One region of the Geobacillus sp. PK12 genome, then DNA from elsewhere that is predicted to be linked to it. Evidence: riboswitches for the same ligand, from Rfam matches in the RefSeq annotation. Region 1 holds a riboswitch; the other holds the start of a gene.
What was found. A riboswitch is a leader RNA that binds a small molecule or an ion and turns the genes downstream of it on or off. The one in region 1 is predicted to bind S-adenosylmethionine.
Positions count from the first base shown of each region.

Region 2: it holds a riboswitch for S-adenosylmethionine, as region 1 does, so the genes downstream of both, metK (methionine adenosyltransferase) here and ETR37_RS01145 (bifunctional homocysteine S-methyltransferase/methylenetetrahydrofolate reductase) in region 1, are expected to answer to the same signal.

Region 1 is NZ_SDKL01000002.1:147,395-153,414, forward strand. Features, by position in the region: gene ETR37_RS01145 (bifunctional homocysteine S-methyltransferase/methylenetetrahydrofolate reductase) at 1-1,628, opposite strand, end outside; SAM riboswitch class I at 1,700-1,802, opposite strand; gene ETR37_RS19010 (hypothetical protein) at 2,110-2,280, shown strand; gene ETR37_RS01150 (ABC transporter ATP-binding protein) at 2,472-3,122, shown strand; gene ETR37_RS01155 (ABC transporter ATP-binding protein) at 3,245-4,306, shown strand; gene ETR37_RS01160 (ABC transporter permease) at 4,303-5,112, shown strand; gene ETR37_RS01165 (ABC transporter permease) at 5,109-5,912, shown strand; gene ETR37_RS01170 (ABC transporter substrate-binding protein) at 5,913-6,020, shown strand, end outside.
Region 2 is NZ_SDKL01000020.1:24,900-30,919, forward strand. Features, by position in the region: gene ETR37_RS08390 (Rpn family recombination-promoting nuclease/putative transposase) at 15-965, shown strand; gene pckA (phosphoenolpyruvate carboxykinase (ATP)) at 1,642-3,228, opposite strand; SAM riboswitch class I at 3,447-3,561, shown strand; gene metK (methionine adenosyltransferase) at 3,691-4,902, shown strand; gene ETR37_RS08405 (gamma carbonic anhydrase) at 4,925-5,473, opposite strand; gene ETR37_RS08410 (tetraprenyl-beta-curcumene synthase family protein) at 5,812-6,020, shown strand, end outside.

The DNA.
Region 1 (6,020 bases):
TCAGAGAGCGTAATGCCCGGCACTTCATGATGCAAAAAGTCGGCGTTGCGCGCGCTCACAAGCGGCATAATGCCGATGTAAATCGGTGTGTCAAGATGCTTGGTCGCTTCGTGCACTTCAACGATTTTCTCTTCCGAGTAAATCGGCTGGGTCAAGAAATAGTGGGCGCCGCATTGAATTTTTTTCTCCATTCGCTCAACTGCTTTATCCAAATGGCGGACGTTCGGGTTGAACGCAGCGCCGATCGAGAAGTTCGTTTTTTGCCCAAGCGGTTTGCCCGAGTACGACAGCCCTTCGTTAAACTGGCGGATCAAGCGGATCAAATCGAACGATGATAAATCATACACCGACGTTGCTCCTGGGAAGTCGCCGATTTTCGACGGGTCGCCGGTAATGGCGAGCACATCGGTGATGCCGAGCGTATGCAAGCCCATCAAATGCGACTGCAAGCCGATCAAATTGCGATCGCGGCATGTAATATGCACAAGCGGGCGGACGCCGAGCCGCTCCTTGATGATCGTGGCGACAGCGGCGTTGCTGATGCGCGGCGTGGCAAGTGAGTTGTCAGCTAACGTCAGCGCGTCGATGCCAGCGTCATGGAGCGCTTTCGCCCCAGCGAGAAACTTGTCAATGCCGAGTTGCTTCGGCGGATCGAGTTCGACAATGACCGAGCGGCGCGTGCGGGCGAGCTCGGGAAGCGGAGTCGGCGCGGGCCGATCGGCTTGCACCGATACAGATGCCGTGCGCCGCTTCACCGTTTTTTCCGTCACCGGCGTCCGGTCGGCGAGCGCCTTTGCCATTGCCTCAATATGTTTCGGCGTCGTGCCGCAGCACCCGCCGATCAAGCGCACCCCTTGATCGCGGAACGCTTTGGCCGCCTCTTCAAAATATTCCGCGTTCGTCTCATAGACAAGCCGGCCATCGCGGTAATCCGGGAGGCTGGCGTTCGGATACGCCGACAAAAACGCCTGCTTCGGCAGCGGCACTTCCTCGAGCGACCGAAGCATATGATATGGACCGAGACGACAGTTCAGTCCGACGACATCGGCTCCGAGCGCCTCTAGGCGGGCAAGGGCGTCCGCGAGCGGCGTGCCGTCTTGCAAAACGCCGACTTCATGGAGCGACACATGGGCGATGATCGGCAAATCCGTTTCTTTGCGGGCGATGGCAAGCACCGTCTCCAACTCTTCCAAATCGTAATACGTCTCGAACAGCACGCCATCAACCCCTTCAGCCAGCAGCACAAACAGCTGCTCGCGAAACGTCCGTTTCACTTCTTCGAGCGTGACGACGCTTTTGTTTAACGTGCGTAGCCCCCCGATCGTCCCGAGCACGTACGCCCGCCCGTTCGCCGCTTGCCTGGCGAGCCGCACCGCCGCGCGGTTGATGGCCGGCACCTCATCTTCAAGGCCGTAGCGGGCGAGTTTCACATAGTTGGCGCCGTATGTATTCGTCTGAATGACGTCGGCGCCCGCGGCGATATACGCTTCATGAATATGGACGATTTCATCTGGATTGGATAGATTCAATTCTTCAAAACAACGGTCAATGCCGTGCGAATATAAAAGCGTTCCCATCGCCCCGTCGGCGATGAGAATGCGCTCTTTCAACTCATCCAGCAATCCCACGTTCGATTCCCCCGTTTCTCCGTAGTAAAAGAAAAAAGCCTTCTATAAGAAGAAGACTTTTCATTCGCTTCTTCTTATCTTCCAGGCTTCCGCCTGTCTGGATTTAGCACCTTGGCCGCGGGCCAGGTTGCTGAGGGTTCACCGGGCCAGTCCCTCCCCCTCTCTTGATAAGAATGTCGTATGCAATTGTTCGGCAGCGTTTTGATGATTACTATATAATTTAATGTATTTTTCGAAATTATTCAATACGGTGAAGCAAGGAAATTTCAAAAAAGAATTTCTCGGATCAACGCTTACCTTGTACCAAGCTCTTAAAAGCATCTCTGTTTCATTTCAATAGCATGAAATATGTCGAAATATGTAAAAAAGACAAAATTGTCGAACGATTTCTCTTTTTTTTTAGAGTCAAGGTGTATGATTAAAATGGATGATATTAACAAGGAATTTACTAGAAACCGCATCGCAGACAGGAGTGAAGTGGGTGAAACAATGGTCGTGGCCGTATTTTATTCTGATTAGCCTGCCGCTTGTTGTGTTGATTGGAGTTGCTTTTCGCCTAAAAGCGGCCAGCATGCCCATCAAAATAGGATTTATTGTATTGGTGCTGCTTTACGGCGGGGTTTATTCTCGTTTAGTGCGAAGGATGAGATAGACACAGAATGTTTTTGAAAAAAGTTTTGGCTCTTCACCACAACATGTACTTGACAAGCAATACAGCTTCCTGCACAAAGATTTGAAAAAATCACTGATTTGTTGATTTTCCCTTACAAGCGTAAATAGAGTTCAGAAAAAATCAAGTACAACTTTTGGTGAAGAGCCAAGCAGGAAAAGGGGAAGAAATAGATGGAACCGTTATTTTCATTGCAAAACTTGACGTATCGCTATGATGGGGGAGCCACGATTTTTCAGCAATTCTCATTTTCCATTTTTTCAGGGGAGACCGTGCTTCTCACCGGCCCCAATGGAGTGGGGAAAACGACTCTTTTGCATATTATTTCGGGATTGCTCGATAAAGGAGAGCTGCATTATCAAGCCTTTTATAAAGGCAATCCGATTCAGCTTCCCGACATGCGCGCTCATTTGTCTTATGTGACATCCGAGACTGTCATGTTTTCAAAATTGACGGGTTATGAAAATATCGAATGTTTCCGGCTTTTATGGAAGCTGGATCAACAGTACGTCCGCAAAGCGAACGAATTATGCAGTCTGCTTGGAATGGAGGAGATGCTCCCGCTCCCGGTGGATCAGTATTCATTAGGAACAAAACAAAAACTGCATATTGCGATTGCTTTAGCCCGCCCGGTCGAATTGTATTTGATGGATGAACCGTTCAATTCCCTTGATAGGCTAAGTCGCGATCGGTTGGCGGAGTGGATTCAAGGCGACCGTCAACATGCTTATCTCATTGCTTCTCACGTTCATCAAGAGCGCTTCCCTGGCTCCCGCATAATCTCGCTTACACGTCCAAACAATGAAGATAAAATAGAAAAATGACGGCGGGATCTTCAGGAAAAATTCAGTTTTCATACGTGTGATCAAGGATTTTTCCGTTGCACTTTCCACTCTCCTATGTTCTAATTAGGAATAGTGAACATCAAGAAGACGGGGGGCTGGAAGTGAACGGGGAAGAGATCATCCGCTTCGAGCGAGTGACGAAGGAATACGACGGAACGGTCGTATTGGATGACGTCAGTTTTGCGATGGAGCGCGGGAAGTTTTATACGCTGCTTGGCCCGTCAGGGTGCGGGAAGACGACGATTTTGCGGCTGATTGCCGGGTTTATCGAACCGACGGAAGGAACGATTTATTTCCACGGGAAGCCGATTCAAAACGTCCCGCCGAACAAACGGCAAGTCAACACTGTCTTTCAAGACTATGCGTTGTTTCCTCACCTCGATGTGTTTGAAAACGTGGCATTTGGCTTGCGCGTGAAAAAGATGAAAGAAGCGGACATCCGCCAAAAAGTGAGCGAAGCGCTCCGGTTTGTCAACTTGGAAGGCTATGAGCGCCGCCGCATTCAAGAGATGTCCGGCGGCCAGCGTCAGCGCGTCGCGATTGCGCGGGCGATTGTGAATGAGCCAGAAGTGTTGCTCTTGGATGAGCCGCTATCGGCCTTGGATTTGAAGCTGCGCACGGAAATGCAGTATGAACTTCGCGAACTGCAGCGCCGCTTAGGGATTACGTTCATTTTTGTCACGCATGATCAAGAAGAAGCGTTGGCGATGTCCGATTACATTTTTGTTCTGAATAAAGGGAAAATTCAGCAGTTCGGGACGCCGAAAGACATTTACGACGAGCCCATCAACCGATTCGTCGCCGATTTCATCGGGGAATCGAACATTTTGTCGGGGCGCATGATCGACGATTTCCTCGTCGAATTCGCGGGCAAGCGGTTTGTTTGCGTTGACCGCGGCTTTGCCCCGAACGAACCGGTTGATGTCGTCATCCGCCCGGAAGATTTGGAACTCGCAGCGCCGGAAGACGGGCAGATCGTCATCCGCGTCGATTCGCTCTTATTCCGCGGCGTCCATTACGAAATTTGCGGCTATGATGAAAACGGCAACGAATGGCTTGTCCATTCGACGAAAAAGGCGGAAGTCGGGGAAACGGTCGGCCTCCGTTTTGAACCGGAAGCGATTCACGTCATGCGAGTCGAAAGGGAGGATGAGGGCGCATGACGGAACGGGCGTGGCGAAACTGGTATTTAATCCCTTATGGCATTTGGTTGGTGTTGTTTGTCATCGCTCCGATCGTCTTTTTATTATATGAATCGTTTTTGGATATAGACGGACATTGGACGGTGGCGAATTATGAAAACGTGTTGACGCCCATTTATTTAAAAATGATGGCGTATTCGTTTTGGTACGCGTTTTTGATTACTCTTGTGTCGCTGTTGATTGGCTATCCGACCGCCTATTGGCTGACAAAGACGAGGCACAAGCAGTTATGGCTGTTGTTGCTCATCTTGCCGATGTGGGTGAATTTGCTGCTGAAGGTGTATGCGTTTTTAGGGCTGCTCGGCACGTACGGGCTGGCCAACGCCCTGTTGCAGACGCTTGGCATTGGAGCGCGGCAGCTGTTGTTTACCGATTTCAGTTTTGTGTTTGTGTCGGTGTACATTTTTATTCCGTTTATGGTGCTGCCGATTTTCAACGCGCTGGAGGAGCTGCCGCCATCGCTTGTCGATGCCGCCCGCGATTTAGGCGCTTCAGCGTGGACGACGTTCCGCCGCGTCGTTTTCCCGCTCACGCTTAGTGGGGTGAAGGCCGGCTGCCAAGCGGTGTTCATCCCGTCGTTGTCGTTGTTTATGATTACGCGCCTTGTCGCTGGCAACCGCGTCATTACGCTCGGCACCGCCATTGAACAGCATTTTCTTGTCACCCAAAACTGGGGAATGGGGGCGACGATCGCTGTTGTGTTAATGATCGCGATGGCGGTCATCGTCGGCCTGACAGGAAGTGGAAGAAAAGAGGGAAGCCGATGAAACGGACGCATTGGTGGGGACGTGTGTACCTGTTAGCCGTGTTTGCCGTGATGTATACGCCGATTGTGTATTTGATGTATTATTCGTTCAACAGCGGCGGGACGATGCACGATTTTCAATCGTTCACGTTGAAGTGGTACCGCGACGTGCTGTCCGACGACCGCTTGCTCATCATCGTTTTGAATACAATCGTCATCGCGCTGCTGTCGGCGGCGGTCGCGACCATACTTGGGGTCATCGGGGCGCTCGCCATTTACTATGTCAAGCGGCAGCGAACGAAAAACGCTCTTCTCGCTCTCAACAACGTGCTGATCGTCAGCCCAGACGTCATCATCGGCGCTTCGTTTTTGCTGTTGTTTACGATCGCTGGCATTCAACTAGGGTTTACATCTGTGCTGTTGTCCCATATCGCTTTTAGCGTGCCGATTGTCGTGTTGATGGTGCTGCCGAAACTCGAGGAAATGAGCCCGACGCTGATTGATGCGGCTAGAGATTTAGGAGCAGGGCCTTGGCAAGTGCTGTCAAGCGTCGTGCTGCCGTTTTTGGCGCCAAGCATATGGGCGGGCTTTTTCATGGCGCTTACGTATTCGCTCGATGACTTCGCCGTGACGTTTTTTGTCACGGGAAATGGATTCTCGACGCTGTCGGTGGAAATTTATTCGCGGGCGCGCCAAGGCATTTCGCTGTCCATTAACGCCCTGTCGACGCTGTTATTTTTATTTACGATGCTGCTTGTCATCGGTTATTATGTGCTCAGCCAAAAAGGCGGCCGAATGTACGGGATAGGGGGGCGAAAGTAGGTGAAACGGCTTGTCCAAGGGTTTGCGGCCGTGTTTATCGCGGCGTTCGTCCTCATGTTCATCACCCACCGGTTGAACGAAGCGGAAGGGTACGGCGGAGGCAAAACG
Region 2 (6,020 bases), on a different contig from region 1:
CAAGGAGGGAAAACGTGGCGAAAAAGCGAATCGATCACGACCGGTTGTTCAAGGAGCTGCTGTCGACGTTTTTCGAAGACTTTTTGCTTCTTTTCTTTCCTGACGTGTACGAGCACATCGACATCCATCATCTTTCCTTTCTCTCCGAAGAGCTGTTCACCGACGTGACAGCTGGGGAAAAGCACCGCGTCGACTTGTTGGTCGAAACAAAGGTAAGAGGGGAGGACGGGCTCGTCATCGTTCACGTCGAACATCAAAGCTATAAGCAGCGGACGTTCCCCGAGCGAATGTTCCTCTACTTCAGCCGCTTGTTTCAAAAACACCGCCGCCGCATCCTCCCGATCGCCATTTTCAGCTACGACGAACGCCGCGACGAACCTTCCTCATTGATGATTCAATTTCCATTTTTGATGGTTCTTGACTTCCGCTTTCTGACGGTGGAACTGCGCAAACTGCCGTGGCGCGAGTACATCCGCCGTGACAATCCGGTTGCCGCCGCCTTGTTAAGCAAAATGGGGTATAATGAAAGCGAGAAGGTGGAAGTGAAAAAGGAGTTTTTGCGCATCCTAGTCCGCCTCGAGCTCGATGAGGCGAAGCAGCGGCTGTTGTTTGGGTTTTTTGAAACGTATTTGCGGTTGTCCGAAGCGGAGGAAATCCAACTGCGAAACGAGGTGAGCCAAATGGAGACGAAGGAAGCGAAACAAGTGATGGAGCTCATCATCTCATACGAACAGCGGGGAATCGAGAAAGGCATTCAACAAGGAGTCAAACAAGGAATCGAACAAGGGTTGAAACAAGGAATAAAGCAAGGGATGAAGCAAGGGATTGAACAGGGACGCCAAAAAGGGATCGAGGAAGGGAAAATCGACATCGCGAAGAAAATGTTGGCGAAAGGGTACGATGTCGACACGATCCACGAGCTGACCGGGTTGCCGGCGGAAAAGATTGAACAGCTGAAGAAGTAAACCCGCCTTCGCATTGTCGTCGACCCCCAATCGTGCCAAAACCCCGGGGGATCGACGACAATCATTTTATGCGTTCGAACCTTACGGCCATCGAGGGTAAAGTCTATTGACAGAATTTGTCGGTGACGTTCATCGTCCCGATTGGCGTTTTGATTCTAATGTTGAAAAGGCAGGAGCGCAAACAATCCTTCGGTTTGCACTCTGCCATATGATGAAGCAAGACTGATTCCTTTGCTTTGTTCTGAAATAAAGTGATCATTTACAGAGGGAGCTCACAAAATAGTTCCCGTGATTTCTCCTCCTCAATCCTCTCTTTGATCATCGAAACGATTGGTGATGGAATCGTAAACACGAACCAAAAGCCAGCTCTTCAGTTTTTGATAAAACGCGCTCTTTGTCGCGCCCCCAAGCAAGGGGGCGAAGGAAAGCGGATGGATTTTCAACAATTTCCTAAAGGCGAATGGATATACTGAAGCAATGGAAGCCTCCCCCTTATTCTTGTGCAGAGTCTATTTTTTATTACCACAACTTCCCTTGTTTGTCAAGGATTTGTTCGGCATCGGAATGAAAAAATCCTCCCGATTTTCGTGGGAAGGAGGCGAAATGGGAGGCCCAAAGCAACGGAAAGAAATAAAAAACAGCCGGACAGGGAATACCCTGTCCGGCCGTGTTCTTGTTACACGAGCGGTCCGCCGAGTTTTTCGATGGACGGATCGATGTGGGCGAATTTTTGGAAGTTGGCGCGGAATTTTTGCGCCAGCTCTTTTGCTTTTTGTTCGTATGCTTGTTTGTCGGCCCATGTGTTTTGCGGCTGCAGGACGTCATCCGGCACGCCGGGGACGCGGGTTGGGATGGCGAGGCCGAAAATCGGATCTTTGACTGTTTCGACGTTGTCGAGCTCCCCTTCGACGGCGGCTTGCACCATCGCCCGGGTGTAGGCGAGCTTCATGCGGCTGCCGACGCCGTACGACCCCCCTGTCCAACCGGTGTTGACCAAAAAGACGCGGACGTTGTGTTCGGCGATTTTTTGCCCGAGCATTTCCGCGTATTCGACGGCCGGGCGCGGCAAAAACGGTGCGCCAAAGCACGTTGAGAACGTTGCTTCCGGTTCGGTGACGCCGCGTTCGGTGCCGGCGAGCTTGCTTGTGTAGCCGCTTAAGAAATGGTACATCGCTTGTTCGCGCGTCAGCTTGCTGATCGGCGGCAGGACGCCGAACGCATCAGCCGTCAAAAACACGATCGTGGACGGATGGCCGGCGACGCTCGGGTCGATGATGTTTTGGATCGCCTGAAGCGGGTAGGCGGCGCGCGTGTTTTCCGTCAGCGTGCCGTCGTCGTAATTCGGCACCCGCGTCGCGTCATCGAGGACGACGTTTTCGAGCACCGCGCCGAAGCCGATGGCGTCAAAAATTTGCGGCTCTTTCTCGCGCGATAGGTTGATGCATTTCGCATAGCAGCCGCCTTCGATGTTGAAAATACCGCGGCTTGACCAGCCGTGTTCATCATCGCCGATCAAGCGGCGGTTCGGGTCGGTCGAGAGCGTCGTTTTTCCCGTTCCCGACAAGCCGAAAAAGAGGGCGACGTCGCCTTCCTGGCCGACGTTGGCCGAGCAGTGCATCGGCAGGATGCCTTGTTCCGGCAGCAAATAGTTCATCACCGAGAAAATCGATTTTTTCATTTCGCCGGCATACTCGGTGCCGCCGATCAACACGGTGCGCCGTTCAAACGAGATGATGATGAACGCTTCCGAGCGCGTGCCGTCGACTTTCGGGTCGGCTTTAAAGTTCGGCGCGCAAATGACGGTGAATTGCGGCTCATGCACGGCGAGCTCTTCGGCGTTCGGCCGAATGAACAGCTGATGGACGAACAAGTTGTGCCAGGCGAATTCGTTGACGACTTGAATCGGCAGCCGGTATTTCGGATCGGCGCCGGCAAAGCCTTTAAACACGAACAGTTCATCTTTCTTCATTAAATAGTCGAGCACTTTGTCGTACAGTTTATCAAACGTCTCCGGAGACATCGGCTGGTTGACCGCTCCCCAGTCGATCGTTTGCTTCGTTGACGGTTCTTCGACGATGTATTTGTCTTTCGGCGACCGCCCTGTGTACTTGCCGGTCGTGACCGCGACGGCTCCGGTGTGCGTCAGCCGTCCTTCGTTCCGCTGCAGGACTTTCTCGACGAGCTCGGCGACGGACAGTTGATGATGCACGTACGGTTTTTGCAGCAATACATCAAGCTTATTCGTCATGTTTGCGATCCCCATATTCAAAACCTGCCTTCTTTTTGAAATCACTCTTGAAAATAGTATAACACATTTTTATTAATAGTCCATACTAATTGTGTGGGTTTTTCAAACTTTATTTTGCCCAATGTGTCGATTTCCTTGAGGAAAGAATTTTCTCGGCTGGAAATGATAAAAAATGAATTTTGATAGTTGACTTTGCCGATTCCATTGCGATAAGATAAGTCATTGAACGGATACTCTTATCCCGAGCCGGTGGAGGGACAGGCCCGATGAAGCCCAGCAACCGTCACAACTGTACATGTGTGAAATGGTGCTAACCTGTGGCAAGGCGCAGTCCTTGAACGATAAGAGTGAAAGGAAGCAATACGATTGCCATGACCTTTCCTCAGCCGTTACAGGAAAGGTTTTTTATATTGCGAAGGGAAAAAGGGAAATGAGTTCCGTGTTGCCACATTATGCCAAGAGGAGGAAACAAACCGAATGTCAGCCAAACGCCGCTTGTTTACTTCAGAGTCTGTGACGGAAGGACATCCGGATAAAATTTGCGACCAAATTTCTGACGCCATTTTGGATGCCATTTTGGAAAAAGATCCGAACGCCCGCGTCGCCTGCGAAACGAGCGTCACGACCGGGCTGGTGCTCGTGAGCGGGGAAATCACGACATCAACATACGTGGACATTCCGCGCATCGTCCGCGATACGGTCCGGGAGATCGGCTACACGCGCGCCAAATACGGATTTGACGCCGATACGTGCGCGGTGCTGACGTCGATTGACGAACAATCGCCGGACATTGCGATGGGGGTGAACCGGGCGCTTGAGGCGCGCGAAGGTCAGATGACTGACGAGGAAATTGAAGCGATTGGCGCCGGCGACCAAGGATTGATGTTTGGGTTCGCCTGCAATGAGACGGAAGAATTGATGCCGTTGCCGATTTCGCTTGCGCACCGCTTGGCGCGCCGATTGGCGGAAGTGCGCAAAACGGATGTCTTGCCGTACTTGCGGCCGGACGGGAAAACGCAAGTGACGATCGAATACGATGAAAACGGCAAACCGGTGCGCGTCGATACGATCGTCGTTTCCGCGCAGCACCATCCGGAAATTACGCAAGAGCAAATCGAGCGCGACATTAAAGAACAGGTCATCAAGCCGGTCGTGCCCGCAGAGCTGCTTGATGAGAACACGAAATATTTCATCAACCCGACAGGACGGTTTGTCATCGGCGGTCCGCAAGGGGATGCTGGGTTGACGGGGCGCAAAATCATCGTCGATACGTACGGCGGCTACGCCCGCCACGGCGGCGGCGCGTTCTCGGGCAAAGATCCGACGAAAGTCGACCGCTCGGCGGCGTATGCGGCCCGCTATGTCGCGAAAAACATCGTCGCGGCAGGACTGGCCGACAAATGCGAAGTGCAGCTTGCCTACGCGATCGGCGTCGCCCGCCCAGTTTCGATTTCGATCGATACGTTCGGCACCGGCAAAGTGTCGGAAGACATTTTGATTGAGGTCGTGCGCAACAACTTCGATCTCCGCCCGGCGGGCATCATCAAAATGCTCGACCTTCGCCGCCCGATTTACAAACAGACGGCTGCTTACGGCCATTTTGGGCGTACGGACATCGACCTGCCGTGGGAGCGCACCGACAAAGCCGCCTTGTTGAAAGAACAAGCGCTGGCGTTGGCGGACAAGTGATGAAAGAAAAAGAGCTGCCTGATCACGGCAGCTCTTTTTTGTTGGCGCACGATGTCCGCTGTTGCTGCAGCGCTTTGTAATACTGCCCTTTCTCGACATATTCGCGGCGTATGCGCTCCATTTCACGGATGTCGTCTTCCGTCAGTTCGCGGACGACTTTCGCCGGCCGGCCGAGGGCGAGCGTGTTGGGCGGAATTTTTTTGCCCGGCGGCACTAAACTGCCGGCGCCGATAAACGCGCCTTCCCCGATTTCCGCGCGGTCCAAAATGATCGAGCCCATGCCGATGAGCGCGTTTTTGCGAACGATGGCGCTGTGCAAAATGACTTGATGGCCGACTGTTACACCGTCTTCAATGATAAGCGGATTGTTTGGACTTTGATGCAAAATTGAGTTATCTTGAATATTGACCCGGTTGCCAATCACCGTTGGCGCCACATCGCCGCGAATGACGGTATTGAACCAAATGCTCGTCTCTTCGCCGATCACGACATCGCCGGTGATCGTCACATAGTCGGCGATAAAGGCGGAGGCGGCAATTTGCGGCGTTTTGCCTTTGTATGGGTAAATCATGGGCGTTCGTTCCTTTCTGCTGCAAAATCGATCGTTCACCATGTATTGTACAACGCTGCGTCCAAATCGCCAACGAAAGTGAGCGCGCCTGATCGGGATTGGTGAAAAACGTTTCGTTTCGCCCGATGAGTGGTTGGGATCGGGAAAGAAGATCCGATTTCACAAAGCTTCTCAACGTGAGAAGAACCGTTGTTGAGCGGTTTTTTCATTCCATCGCCAACCCTTTTATGGTTTGCCCCGGCCGCATTGATGGCAATACTGGAAGACGAGATCGCAGGCTGTTCAGACGCGAAACGATTTTGGTTGCTGATAAGATGGAAATGCTAGGAGACGAGACCATGGTGTTTGCACCTGAGGTGAGCCGATTGAACATTCCGAAAAACCCCATCGCCTTGATGAAAATGGTGTATCGTGACGTGCTTCCGCTTGTCCACCGCGAGCTTGCCTATTGGCGGCGCCAGGCCGAGCGCATTCCCGACCCGGAATTGCGGCGCCAGGCCTTGGCGAGCATCGCTTCGAAAACGTTCCATTGCGAAGGCGGCTCCAT